Regions from separate parts of the Rossellomorea sp. DA94 genome, predicted to be linked through region 1. Evidence: a T-box and tRNA genes for the amino acid it is inferred to sense, from the RefSeq annotation. Region 1 holds a T-box; the other holds one or more tRNA genes.
The links. A T-box is a leader RNA that pairs with one kind of tRNA and senses whether it is charged. The one in region 1 lies ahead of P8596_RS11190 (tryptophan--tRNA ligase), so its partner is inferred to be a tRNA-Trp.
Positions count from the first base shown of each region.

Region 1 (7,036 bases):
AATTCCGCTATCGTTTCTTCGACTGTTTCCCTTGTTGGATTCCCCGAACGGCTGTAGTCATACGTACCATACTGATCAAAATCCTGTTGATGAAAGGTTGTAGCATGATGAATCGGCGTAGAAACAGCTCCTGTCTCTTTATCAAATCCGCGGGAATGGATGAGTGACGTCTGAAGTGAAAATGGTTTTTTACTCATACGTTAACACCTCTTTTTCCAATTGTTGAAAAACATTCTCCAAGTCTTCGATCAGGTCGTCGATAAATTCTATTCCTACGGAAAACCTGAGCAATCTGTTACAGATGCCAAGTCTATTTCGTTCTTCTTCAGGAATGTCGGCATGGGTCTGGGTGGCAGGATAGGTAATAAAGCTTTCAACCCCTCCTAAACTTTCAGCAAACGTTATAACCTTTAGATGTTGGAGGAATGGACCGATCCATTCTTCCTTGGCAATGCGAAAGGAAAGCATGCCCCCTTTCCCGGGATATAAGACGTCCGCTACACAGTCATGCCCTTTAAGATACTGGGCTAATTTTCGTGCATTCTTTTCATGCTGGGCCATTCTTAGACTAAGGGTCTTCAACCCTCTTATTAAGAGCCAACAATCAAATGGTGCAAGGACTGCGCCGATTGAATTTTGAATCGTATAGATCCTTTCAGCCAAGTCCTCTGTGTTGACTATGACAACTCCGGCCAGAACGTCATTATGGCCCCCTAAGTATTTGGTAGCGCTGTGAATGACCAGGTCTGCTCCCTCTTTGAGCGGTTTTTGCAGAACTGGTGTATAAAAGGTATTATCCACGATTAAAAGTAATCCACTCGCCTTTGAAATGGCTGCGACCTCAGAAATATTTGCTTCATTCATTAATGGATTGGTTGGTGTTTCAAGAAAAATAGCCTTCGTCCTCTTCGATATGTGCTCTTCTATAGAATGAGTATCACTTGTATTAACAAAATGAAATTTGATATTATATTGGGCTTCATACTGAACGAATAAGCGGTAGCTTCCTCCGTAAAGATCCTTCGATACAATCAATTCATCCCCACTTGAGAATAAACCCAGAATTGCCTGAATCGCAGCCATTCCCGAACTGAATGCAAATCCTCTATGCCCCTCTTCCAATTGAGCCAGTAGTTCTTCAAGGGTCGCCCTGGTTGGGTTTCCTGTTCTCGTATAATCATAACCGGTTGATTCACCGATTCCTCTATGTTCATATGCTGTCGATAAATGAATGGGCAGACTTACGGCACCAGTAGCTGAATCCTTCCGATTGCCTGCCTGGACAAGCAAAGTATCAATATGTTTTTTCAACATCCTTCTCTCCTTTTCGTCCCTAGAAAATGAAAAGGGGAAAAAACAAAAAACCTTCTTATGAAAATAAGAAGGTTTTATACGTTCGTTCTCCCTCTTATCGCCCAAGTTGACATCAACTTGCTGGAATTAGCACCATACCTGTTACTGTGGCTGGTTGCTGAGGTGTCTTCGGGCCAGTCCCTCTACCTCTCTTGATAAGAAACAATATGAAATTGTTAAAATGCTTTCTCATAACTTATAACAAAGACATAGAAATGTCAATGACAATTATGAATTATCTGAAAAACATCATGATCATTTTATTCTATTTCAATGATACATTCCTATTTTCCTTTTAATCTCTTTCATGAATGGGATTGTTTTTTTTCGTGCTTTTATGGCTCCATTCAGTAAGATGGCATCCAGTCTATCCCGATTGTTCAATAGGTCTTCATATTCCGACCTTGGTACTTCGATGAATGAATTCATTACGTCGAAAAGTTCTTTCTTCGCTTCCCCCCAGCCTATTCCTTGTTGAAATCTCCTTCTCATTTCTTCCGATTGATCAGTGGTTGCAAATTCTTTGTAAAGACCAAAAATGATTGAATCGTCAGGATCCTTAGGCTCTTCAGGAAGTGAAGAATCCGTTTTGATTTTATTGATCAATTTTTGAAGCTTTTTTGGTTCTTCAAATAAAGGAATGGTGTTATTATAACTTTTACTCATCTTGCGGCCGTCCAGTCCCGGTAGAACGGCCGTTTCTTCTTGGATGACGTATTCAGGGATGACAAATGTTTCTCCATATTGATTGTTAAAGCTTTCAGCTATGTCTCTGGCAATTTCCACATGCTGTATTTGATCTTTTCCGACAGGGACCAATTCGGTTTGGAAAAGGAGGATATCCGCAGCCATTAAAATGGGATACGTAAATAATCCCATATTGACTCCAGCATCAACATTTCTGCCGCTTTCTTTATTTTCTTCAACCATTGATTTATATGCGTGAGACCGGTTTAATAATCCTTTTGGTGCAAAACAAGAAAGGATCCAGCTCAGCTCAAAGATTTCAGGCACATCAGATTGACGGTAAAAAATCGCTGAATCAGGATTCAACCCTAACGCTAACCACGCTGCCGCCACCCCATATGAAAGCTCCTTCATTTCAATGGGATCATGGATTTTTGTTAAACCATGATAATCCGCAACAAAATAAGCAGTGTTATATGATTGGTTCTCCGCCAATCCCAATGCCGGTTTAATCACCCCAATATAATTCCCCAAATGTATACGGCCAGTTGGCTTGATACCAGTCAGAACTTGTTTTTTCATCCCCATCATACCCTCCGTTGAAAAATAATCAGAAAACACAAAAAGGGCTTACCGTCCTCTAAAAAAGGACGGGAAACCCGTGGTGCCACCTTCATTCGCTTACACTTCAGTAAACGCACTCATCTGTACAGAAGTCGCCTTCGATACATCGTCCCTTTTATCGGTGAGACCTTCCGCCAGAACCTACTTTATTTCAGCCTGGATGCTCAAAAGCCCATTCAACGATTCCCCATACTGATTCTCACCATCCATCAGCTCTCTTAAATGTTTCGATCGTCTACTCTTCTTCTTCATCGCAATTAACCATTTATTGTGTTCCCATTATTTTAATGTATAGGTAAATAATGGTCAAGTAGGTATAAACACATTTTTACATTTCTTTTGACGAAAGAGGAAGGAAGAGCTTTATGCCTCTCTTATTAAAAGGGAGAAACTTCATATCCGCGATCAAATGACTCGCATATCCGATGACACATGCTTCAAATACTCCATCAATCAGAATAGAAGTCTCGAGATAACGAGCGATGATAGCATAGTATATCAACCCCAGTACAGAGTGGGTATAACTGCGATGTGACACGAAGGAAGCAATAAATATATAGATGCCCAATAACCATAACCATATTTCATTTAATTGCCATCCACATGCCGTCACACCTATGCCAGTAATCATCAGCATCCTTCTCTGGGTGATGAAGCTTGTGAGTAACATCATTCCTGCCCCATAGCCAATCCCAAGCCACCGTTCTTTCCCACTGCCTTCCAGGTAGCTGTACACCATCATGAGAAAGCCGATGATTTGCGCCACCGACCTGATCATTTTGGGGGAGAAAGTAACTTTGTTACTAAGCTTTCCGTCAATATCCAAATCCGGCATGAGTCCGGATACACCGCCGATTGCTACAAGTGCGGCTGTCGCACCCGGACCGGATCCAAATGAATTCGCCACGATAAAACCTGTTGCTGCTCCAATTGCCATGTGCGCTGTGCCGTTCAATGTTTCTCCTACTCTCTTTCACAGTATGTATGTACCAAATATTCATGATAGCCTTCATCATCCATTTCCGCTATGGGAAAGAGGGATTATTTTCTTACATTTTCTGTTCTATACGATCGATGATTTTGATAAGGTAGGGCCTTTCATGAGGGACGAAATGATGATAACCAGCCTTTTTGCTGATATCGTTCTTAACCCCATCCTTGGTGACAACAAATCCTTCAAGTTCGATTTCTGCTTTATCACGTTGAATAAGCGATTTGAAATCGGACAGGCATGAACGTAAAATACCTGAAACTTCCTCCGTCTGAAGCTGAAATTCCTCGAATGAGACCGGCTTGGTATAGAGGAATACATTGGTATGCTCCCTGTCTATCATATTTTCTTGAATGAGTTCCCCTTTTACCACCCCCAAAGCCTCCAATTCCTCAAACTTGACCTTGATTCCCAACTCTTCGTGGACTTCCCTCACACCGTCTTCAATCTTCTCATCGGACAAAATATGTCCCGCGGCCGTTATATCCAAAAGACCGGGGAAATCTTTCTTATCGTCACTTCTTAACTGAAAATAGATGAAGGTTTCCTTCAAATCCTCGTCATAATGAACAAACCAGCAGTGAAAGGTCTCATGCCAGTAACCCTTCGCGTGCACCTCCGAACGGCTCGTGACCCCTAACCTATCTCCACTCTCATTCAATATGGCCAGTTTTTCCTCCTCCACTCGATCACTCCTCTCTCTTATTTCATTTCACCTTCTCTAAATATTCTCTGATTTCAATCAAGTCACCGACCACGATGTCTGCTTCATGTAACTCATTTTCCTGAGAAAAATCAAAAGCACATCCGATGGAGAGGAACTCATTCGCCTCGGCTCCTTTAAAGTCAGATCGTCTGTCTCCGATCACAATTCCGTGACTGAGATCATGATCGACCTTCACTTTCCGAATGAGTTCCCCCTTATCCTCAGAGTCAATATCCTCAATACTATAGCAGGATAAAATCCATCGATCCAACCCATAATATTCCACGATTGTCTCGAGATAACGTGGATAGCCGTTACTTGCCACAAAAATCGGAAATCCCCTTTCGGACAAATAGGCTAAGAGGTCTTCTGTATGGGTATAGAGGGCGCCCATTCCATCCAGTATGTTTTGAATCAATTTATCCTGAAATACTTCATTTACTCTTTCATGTGTATGCAAGGGATGCAGGGGCAATAGGGTCCTCCACACATCAGAAAGGGGGACACCCATTATTTCTCTATATTTTTCGAGAGGTGTATCCCCCTCCCACATTTCTTCATCTCTAAGTAATTGGAAGGTATCATGAAGTGAAGCCTCAAGTATGCGGTCTGTTTGAAATAATGTACCATCCATATCAAAAATCATTGCTGCTTTCATCTATATTCTCCTTTATTGCCATACGCACAGTCAGTATCCATGATGATTCGATCTTTCCACGAGCTTTCATTAAGCCATATCTAATCATATCAAATTTCTGCCCACTGTGAGGCAAACAATCTATAAGTAGGGTTTGGTCCACCATCCTCAGACATAAAAAAAAGACACGTGAGACCTTCCTCTTGTGTCTTTTGCTTTTTCAGTATTCTCCGTTTTCTAAGAAGCGTTCGGAAGGTAAAGAAGGACCGCCAACATCATGCCGATCACAGAGAAGATGACAATTGTGACTGCTATCGACTTGTGATACTTTGAAACATGTTTCTTCTTTGACACATTAAAAAACGTAAATGCCATTAACGAAAGAACAAACAAAGCTATAAACAAGAGCTCGCTCATGGACAATCCCTTTCTTTATTAAGGTGTTTATATCTAAACTATATGAGAACACTTTACCATATTTTCTTATTCAACAAAAATTTTTACCTCCGTACATCATGAATCCAGATTGAACTAGAAGTAATAATAAAGCCAGGGGGGTGTCTTTTGTAAGGCTTTTTCCCAGGAGGGCAGCTCATCGAAAGCTTCCATGGTCAGCTTTTCACTATCCTTCATATCATTTTCAATTAGGGATTCCAAATGTTTCGCCACTTTTTCGTCCCGAATGATGCAGTTGCTCTCATCATTTAAGTAAAAGCTGCGCGGATCCCAATTGGCTGTCCCTACGTCGGCCCATGCATGATCTACAACCATCACCTTACCGTGAAAAAACCCCTTCTGATACAGATATAATTTCACTCCTTCTTCTAAAAGGCTCTTTTCTATTCTGTAACTAACGGGTTTGGTGAACCAGGCATCCGTATCATCCGGTACAAGGATATTCACCTCGACCCCTCTCTTCACCGCATCTTTCAATGCGGTGATAAGCTTATTGGTGGGGATAAAATATGGGGTTGTGATGGTCACACTCGTTTCTGCTTCATTTATCCAGTCAATGGTTCTTTCAATAAGAGGATCTCCAGTAGAAAAAATGAAATGAACACTGCCTTCAGAGCTTGTTGACGTATATGGTCGCGCAGCACTCTTTAAACTCTCGCCACCGTCCTCTGTCCAATCTTTTTTGAACTGCTTATATACTTCTTTCCCCGCATCGCCTGCCAACCGAATATGGTAGTCCCTCCAGTAGCCAAGCTTTGGATCTTTTCCGAGATATTCATCCCCCATGTTGAATCCTCCAATATAGGCAATGCTTTCATCAATGGAAATAAGCCTGCGATGGTTCCGATGGTGAAGGGAATAGAAAATATTCTTAAATTTAATGGGTCTGCTTTTCGTAACCTTTACTCCGGCCTTTTCCAGCCTCTTGATGGACTCTTTATGAATATCTGACCCAAGAAAGTCAACAGATAGACGGACATCCACACCCGTTTGAGCTTTTTTCGTCAATACATCAAAAAACTCTTGAGAGACTTCGTCATCCCGAATGATAAAGAAGTGGATCCAAACATATTGTTCAGCGGACTCAATATCCTTAAAAAGGTTTTGATAAAAGCTTTTTCCTGTATTATAAACGTCAATTGAAGCATTACTTGAAAGGGTCTCTGTCATCGGGTGGGTTCTCGTATAGTTTTTCACCCCTTGTTTTACATCCCATTGCATGATGAGAATCAATACCACGGATATCGCGGTCACGGCCATCATGGCTATTATTATTTTCTTCAACACGAGAATCCCCCCTTTCATGGTATTGATAGCTTTTGTTTATAGGGAAGGACTATACATCCGTGGTCAAAGTTTATGGATGAACAGGCTTAATGAGAAGTAATAAAAGAGCGTCAACATAACGTCGACGCTCTTACTTGATTTTCTTATTGATCTTCAACAATGTATAGATATAGCGAGCGATGACGAACAGGATGCCTCCTATAAATGATCCCATTGTGTTCATGATCCAATCATCAATATCCGTTGCTCTTCCTAAAGGCAAGTAGTATTGAGCCAACTCAATTCCAAATGAAAA
Region 1 is NZ_CP122397.1:2,156,104-2,163,139, reverse strand. Features, by position in the region: gene metC (cystathionine beta-lyase) at 1-197, opposite strand, end outside; gene P8596_RS11195 (methionine biosynthesis PLP-dependent protein) at 190-1,314, opposite strand; SAM riboswitch class I at 1,406-1,515, opposite strand; gene P8596_RS11190 (tryptophan--tRNA ligase) at 1,624-2,622, opposite strand; T-box leader at 2,684-2,925, opposite strand; gene P8596_RS11185 (metal-dependent hydrolase) at 2,993-3,619, opposite strand; gene P8596_RS11180 (NUDIX hydrolase) at 3,714-4,340, opposite strand; gene P8596_RS11175 (HAD family hydrolase) at 4,363-5,019, opposite strand; gene P8596_RS11170 (hypothetical protein) at 5,236-5,415, opposite strand; gene cls (cardiolipin synthase) at 5,530-6,741, opposite strand; gene P8596_RS11160 (VanZ family protein) at 6,872-7,036, opposite strand, start outside.

Region 2 (7,036 bases), 820 kb from region 1:
AGCTGGAAGCTGATCGTACATCATCACCCCGTTGAACCTATCTTCCTTCCACTCAAGTGTCCCGGAAACATCCTTTGACTCCATGATCTTTCTGATCCATTTCTGATTGTTTCCACCATTCGATACGTCACTATCCGAGCTGTAGATCATTTCCCCTTCTGAAGACAAGAGGTAGAATTCCTCAGAATCAGGGTTATAGAGGTTCCTGCTTAAATCAATGATTTTATCCGGAGAGATGTCCAGGGAAATATACGCCAGCACCTCGTCACCGGGAACATTCCGGAACGCCCTGTGAATCGTAATGATATCCTTCGACCGGTTAATATTCTCCTCTTCCTGACTATTGGTGGGTTCAATGTACATATTGTACGGGCTTCGTTCTGCATTTCTGAAGTATTCCCACTGTGAATCTTTTATTCTATTGGAGAACACAACGGTGGATCGCTTTGTTGCTGAAATGACCCGGTCACCGTTGGCAAAGGAGATGCGAACCCCATTGATTGTGTCCCCAGTGTAGAGAATTGTTTGCACAATATTCTTCACGATGCCGATCGTCAGGTAGTTATTCTCCTTACCCGGTGACCTCATGAAATTGATGAAATCTGGATTATTATAGAGGGACAGCGATAACCCGTTGAGCTCATTGATATAGCTCTCCAAGTTCACCTTCCCCTGATAAAGGAGATTACTGCTTTCCTTCACCACCTGCTCCTCAATCGAATCCTTCGTATACAAATATGTAATGATGATCGAACTGCCAAACGGCACAATCGTCGTAATCATCAACAGCGCAATCAACTTATTCCGAATGCTTGTCTTTAACATGAGGGACGGACCTCCCAGGTCTCACTTATACACTAGTATAAAGTGTTATTCCCCGCTCTTGGAAGTGTTTTTTCGAAATATTCCTACTAAACTTATAAAATAGAAAGCATGCCTTCAATAGACATGCTTTCTACTATTCTGTTTACTTCAAGTTATCCCACGTTTGTTGGAATCGCTCAAGTACAGTATCATAATCAATTTTTCCGGCTGCATATTCCTGGATGGTCGCAGCGAATTCTTTGTTCGCTCCATCCGGCCATTTGAACCAAGTCCAAGGAATCGTCTTCTCATCCTTAGAGTAGTCAAGGATGGATTGACCCAGGTCACCAAGACCATTCGGCTCGATATTATCAAATGCAGGAATGAACGCAAATTCTTCTGTGATATAACGCTTACCTGTTTCAGATGAAACCATCCACTCCAAGAATGTTTTCGCTTCTTCAAGGTGTTTAGAGTTCTTATTCAATACCCAGTTATTCGGTACACCGACAGGAAGGCGATCTGCATTCTCGTCATTGCTGATCGGAATCGGAAGGAAGCCCATGTTGATATCAGGATTGATCTCCGTGATCATGTTCTCCGTCCAGTTCCCCTGTTGAAGCATCGCCGTTTCACCAGAAGCAAACAACGTGACCTGCGTATTATAATCCGTTGTTAAAGGATTATCGTTGGCATATTTAAGCTCAGTATCCAGTACTTCTTTAAACTGTTTGAACTTCTCGTTCCCTACAATCTTCTCAGAACCGTCATAAAGTCCCGCGATGAACGCATCCGGATCTTCCTGTTGTGCAAAAGGAATGTTCAGTAAATGCTGACCGATTACCCACCACTCGCCGTAACCAGCTGAGAATGGAGTGATTTTCTTCGCCTCGAGCTTCTTCGCAGCGTCTTTCAACTCATCAATCGTTTTAGGAGGCTCAGTGATACCTGCTTTTTCGAATAAATCTTTGTTGTAAACAAAACCATACCCTTCTAAGTTAACTGGCATACCATAAAGCTTGCCGTCCTCATCCGTCATCGGAACTTTCCCGATCGGAAGGACATGCTCAACCCAAGGTTCACCAGAAAGATCCGCAAGCTTCTCTTTCCAAAGCTCTAACTCTTTGAATCCACCATTGTTGAAAATATCCGGCTCTTCACCTGATGCAAATTTCGCTTTAAGGGCAGCACCGTAATCGGCACCTCCACCAACGGTTTCAAGCTTGATTTTAATGTTCGGATGCTCCGCTTCGAATTCTTTGATCATTTCTTGAAGCTGATCGGCAATTTCAACCTTGAACTGGAAGAAATTCAATGTTACGACATCATCACCTGAACCTGAATCCCCGCCTGAACTGCTTGTTTTGTCTTTAGAAGAACAACCTGCAATGATTCCAAATACTAAAACCAAAGACATACATAGTAATAAAATACGCTTCATAAATGGAATGACCTCCCTGATATAAAATATTTTATATAAATTTCTGTATCAATGATAGACCATCTCGACAGAAACTTTATATCTACTTGATCGAACCTGACGCAATTCCTTTGATGATATGCTTCTGCAAAAACAGGAAGAAGATGATGATCGGTGTGATCCCAAGTACCAAAGCTGCAAGTCCCATATCCCACTGCTTCGTATACTGTGCAAAGAAGGAGCTTGCTGCAAGCGGGATCGTACGCAGTTCCGCATCCTGTAACACAAGGAGTGGAAGCAGGTAATCATTCCAGATCCACAATGTGTTCAAAATAATCACAGTAACCGTTATCGGCTTAAGTAATGGGAAGACGATTCTCCAAAACACGCCAAACTGACTGCAGCCGTCTATCATCGCTGATTCCTCGATTTCAATCGGGACGGTTTTCACAAATCCGTGATATAAGAACAGGGAAAGTGGCACTCCGAACCCAAAGTACATGAGAATGAGACCGGGAATGCTATTTGTCAGTCCCAGTGTACCCCCGACCTTCATCAAGGGAATCATCACCGTCTGGAACGGGATCACCATGGCTGAAACAAAGATCACGAATAAGATCTTGCTGAACTTCCCTGGCGTACGGACCATTTTCCACGCCGCCATTGAGCTGATGATCACTAGGCCAATATTACTGAAAACGGTGATGATCAATGAGTTCCAGAAAGCCCGGGGGAAATTAATGACTTCCCACACTTTTGCGTAGTTCGAAAACATAAATTCCTCCGGCCATGCTGCCGCATCAATCAAAATCGCAGCAAATGGTTTCACCGAGTTGACTAGTACGAAGTAGAAAGGGATAAGGAAAATGAGCCCGATCACAATCCCGATGATCTCTAATACAAATGTTCTTTTCGTATAGCGATTGCCCATTACGCCTCAACCTCCTTCTTCTTCGTCACCATTACCTGGACCGTCGTAAACACGGCCACTACCACAAAGAACAGAATCGACTTCGCCGTCCCAAGTCCATAACGGTTATTCTGGAAAGCTTCCTGATAGATATTGATCGCTACAGATTGCGTGGAGTTAAATGGCCCACCGCCTGTCAGCGAGATGTTAAGATCAAATATTTTAAATGCCATCGAAATCGTCAGGAAGAAACAAATCGTGAATGCAGGTAATATTAAAGGAATAATGATTTTTGTGAGGAGGGTCCAATTTGATGCCCCATCCATTTTCGCTGCTTCAAGAAGTGAATTGTCCACCCCTTGCAATGCCGCTACATAAATGACCATCATATACCCCGATATCTGCCAGGCAAATACGATGACAATCCCCCAGAAAGCCGTCTTCTCATCACCAAGCCACGGCATCTTAAAGAATCCGATATCCGTCATATTCCCAAGTGATGCAAATCCTTTAACAAAGATGAACTGCCAGATGAACCCTAGTAACAATCCCCCGATGACGTTGGGGATAAAGAATACCGTCCTCAGGATATTGCGCGTCTTCAACGCGGCATTCAACAACAGGGCAAATCCGAATCCTATCAAGTTACTGATGATCACTGCCGCAAACATAAACTTCGTAGTGAACATGAATGAATTAAAAAACGTCTTATCATCCGTGAAGATCTTTTTGTAGTTATCGAATCCAACCCACTCGACAACCGAGCTGACACCATTCCATGAGGTGAAGGAATAATACACACCCATCAAGAATGGAAGAATCTGAATCACTAAGAAAAATAAAAGTGCCGGTCCAACAAAGGCAGCGTACGTCAGCAAGCTCTTATACTTGAACTTCTTCTTTGTCACTGCCTTCATTTGTACATCTGGGCTTACTGGTCCAGTCTGAATCTTTGGTTCCACCCGTATCACCACCCTATCTGTGTAATCGCTTTCTTTTATTATAATGGTAGCGCTTTCTTAATAAGGGGAACTCAATTGACGAAGAAGGTGCACTATTTTGACTAGATGGGTTTTGTTTTGGTGGGTGATGGGTAAAAGAAAAGGTTGTGAGTTTTGTGTGAAAAGTTAGTTTTGCAAATCATTAAGTGGTGTTGAAATAATGCTGAGATTTGAACAAATAAAAAAGACTTCCTCATAAAGAGAAAGTCTGTCGTATGTAAGTTGGAGCGGGTGAAGGGAATCGAACCCTCATCATCAGCTTGGAAGGCTGAGGTTTTACCACTAAACTACACCCGCGATGTGGTACCGGTGGCCGGGATCGAACCGGCACTCCAGAGGAACACGATTTTGAGTCGTGCGCGTCTGCCAATTCCGCCACACCGGCATTACATTTGGAGGCGGCAACCGGATTTGAACCGGTGATCAGGGTTTTGCAGACCCATGCCTTACCACTTGGCTATGCCGCCTTAATATTGGAGCGGAAGACGGGATTCGAACCCGCGACCCCCACCTTGGCAAGGTGGTGTTCTACCACTGAACTACTTCCGCACTACTGGGCTAGCTGGATTCGAACCAACGCATGTCGCAGTCAAAGTGCGATGCCTTACCGCTTGGCTATAGCCCACTGATAGTATATGTCACGGAAATAAAAATGTGACTTTTATGGGGCGACTGATGGGAATCGAACCCACGAATGCCTGAACCACAATCAGGTGCGTTAACCACTTCGCCACAATCGCCATGTTAAAATTGGCAGGGGTAGTAGGAATCGAACCCACACCAAAGGTTTTGGAGACCTTCGTTCTACCGTTAAACTATACCCCTAAAATAAATGGTGGAGGGGGGCAGATTCGAACTGCCGAACCCGAAGGAGCGGATTTACAGTCCGCCGCGTTTAGCCACTTCGCTACCCCTCCAGCTAAATCACTTGACTGGTGCCGGCAAGAGGACTTGAACCCCCAACCTACTGATTACAAGTCAGTTGCTCTACCAGTTGAGCTACACCGGCATCAAGTAAATAAATGGTGGCTCAGGACGGAATCGAACCGCCGACACATGGATTTTCAGTCCATTGCTCTACCAACTGAGCTACTGAGCCAAATAGTTTCCGGCTTCCGCTAAGCTTCGAATCTCTTCGTCAGCTCACTCAGTCACATCCTCACGTATGTTAAATACGCTACGGTGTTCCTTCGATCGCTTCCTCGACCTTCTCGCTTATCGAAACCCTTTTCCTTTTCAAGAAACAATACTCTAAGTAAAAATGGCGGTCCGGACGGGACTCGAACCCGCGACCTCCTGCGTGACAGGCAGGCATTCTAACCAACTGAACTACCGGACCAAAAATGGTATTGCGGGGACAGGATTTGAACCTGCGACCTTCGGGTTATGAGCCCGACGAGCTACCGAACTGCTCCACCCCGCGACGATATGAACAAAAAAATAAATGGTGGAGGATGACGGGATCGAACCGCCGACCCTCTGCTTGTAAGGCAGATGCTCTCCCAGCTGAGCTAATCCTCCACTATGTAAATGAATTCTTTTTGAAAGAAAATGGTGACCCATACGGGATTCGAACCCGTGTTACCGCCGTGAAAGGGCGGTGTCTTAACCGCTTGACCAATGGGCCTTATTGAAAATATAATGGCGGAGAGCAAGGGATTTGAACCCTTGAGACAGCGTTAACCGTCTACACGATTTCCAATCGTGCTCCTTCGGCCACTCGGACAGCTCTCCATATATTGGCTCCGCAGGCAAGATTCGAACTTGCGACCGATCGGTTAACAGCCGATAGCTCTACCACTGAGCTACTGCGGAACGATATGCCTGGCGACGTCCTACTCTCACAGGGGGAGATCCCCCAACTACCATCGGCGCTGAAGAGCTTAACTTCCGTGTTCGGCATGGGAACGGGTGTGACCTCTTCGCCATTGTCACCAGACTATGTATTGTCTCTTTTTTAAGGACAAGTACTATTATATCGTGTAGATAATTTTTTTCAAGGATTTTTTTATATTTTCATATAAATTTTATTCCTTCAAAACTAGATAAAGGATTGATGTCAAGAAAGCCGAATATCGACCAATGTTGCATCTACTATTGAAAGTAGAATGCAGTCCAGCTCCGGCGGCTAGAGACTCGAGGTCATTTCAGTTCAATCAGCTGAGGGTAAAGAGCACCCTCTTCTGATTGCCCAGAAATGCTTGTCGTCTCTGTTCAAGCCGCCTCCGCTTTATAGTGTGGTTAAGTCCTCGATCGATTAGTATCAGTCAACTCCACATGTCGCCAAGCTTCCATCTCTGACCTATCTACCTAGTCATCTTCTAGGGATCTTACTCACTTACGTGATGGGAAATCTCATCTCGAGGGGGGCTTCATGCTTAGATGCTTTCAGCACTTATCCCTTCCGCACATAGCTACCCAGCGATGCCTTTGGCAAGACAACTGGTACACCAGCGGTGCGTCCATCCCGGTCCTCTCGTACTAAGGACAGCTCCTCTCAAATTTCCTGCGCCCACGACGGATAGGGACCGAACTGTCTCACGACGTTCTGAACCCAGCTCGCGTACCGCTTTAATGGGCGAACAGCCCAACCCTTGGGACCGACTACAGCCCCAGGATGCGATGAGCCGACATCGAGGTGCCAAACCTCCCCGTCGATGTGGACTCTTGGGGGAGATAAGCCTGTTATCCCCGGGGTAGCTTTTATCCGTTGAGCGATGGCCCTTCCATGCGGAACCACCGGATCACTAAGCCCGACTTTCGTCCCTGCTCGACTTGTAGGTCTCGCAGTCAAGCTCCCTTGTGCCTTTACACTCTGCGAATGATTTCCAACCATTCTGAGGGAACCTTTGGGCGCCTCCGTTACTCTTTAGGAGGCGACCGCCCCAGTCAAACTGCCCA
Region 2 is NZ_CP122397.1:1,339,213-1,346,248, reverse strand. Features, by position in the region: gene P8596_RS07140 (sensor histidine kinase) at 1-825, opposite strand, end outside; gene P8596_RS07135 (ABC transporter substrate-binding protein) at 968-2,245, opposite strand; gene P8596_RS07130 (carbohydrate ABC transporter permease) at 2,328-3,155, opposite strand; gene P8596_RS07125 (carbohydrate ABC transporter permease) at 3,155-4,051, opposite strand; tRNA gene P8596_RS07120 (tRNA-Gly) at 4,359-4,432, opposite strand; tRNA gene P8596_RS07115 (tRNA-Leu) at 4,437-4,520, opposite strand; tRNA gene P8596_RS07110 (tRNA-Cys) at 4,529-4,602, opposite strand; tRNA gene P8596_RS07105 (tRNA-Gly) at 4,610-4,684, opposite strand; tRNA gene P8596_RS07100 (tRNA-Gln) at 4,689-4,760, opposite strand; tRNA gene P8596_RS07095 (tRNA-His) at 4,800-4,875, opposite strand; tRNA gene P8596_RS07090 (tRNA-Trp) at 4,887-4,960, opposite strand; tRNA gene P8596_RS07085 (tRNA-Tyr) at 4,969-5,052, opposite strand; tRNA gene P8596_RS07080 (tRNA-Thr) at 5,069-5,144, opposite strand; tRNA gene P8596_RS07075 (tRNA-Phe) at 5,159-5,234, opposite strand; tRNA gene P8596_RS07070 (tRNA-Asp) at 5,398-5,474, opposite strand; tRNA gene P8596_RS07065 (tRNA-Met) at 5,485-5,558, opposite strand; tRNA gene P8596_RS07060 (tRNA-Val) at 5,581-5,656, opposite strand; tRNA gene P8596_RS07055 (tRNA-Glu) at 5,688-5,762, opposite strand; tRNA gene P8596_RS07050 (tRNA-Ser) at 5,778-5,869, opposite strand; tRNA gene P8596_RS07045 (tRNA-Asn) at 5,876-5,950, opposite strand; rRNA gene rrf (5S ribosomal RNA) at 5,958-6,074, opposite strand; rRNA gene P8596_RS07035 (23S ribosomal RNA) at 6,373-7,036, opposite strand, start outside.
Region 2: it has a tRNA-Trp gene. The T-box ahead of P8596_RS11190 (tryptophan--tRNA ligase) is inferred to sense a tRNA for this amino acid. The anticodon was not compared.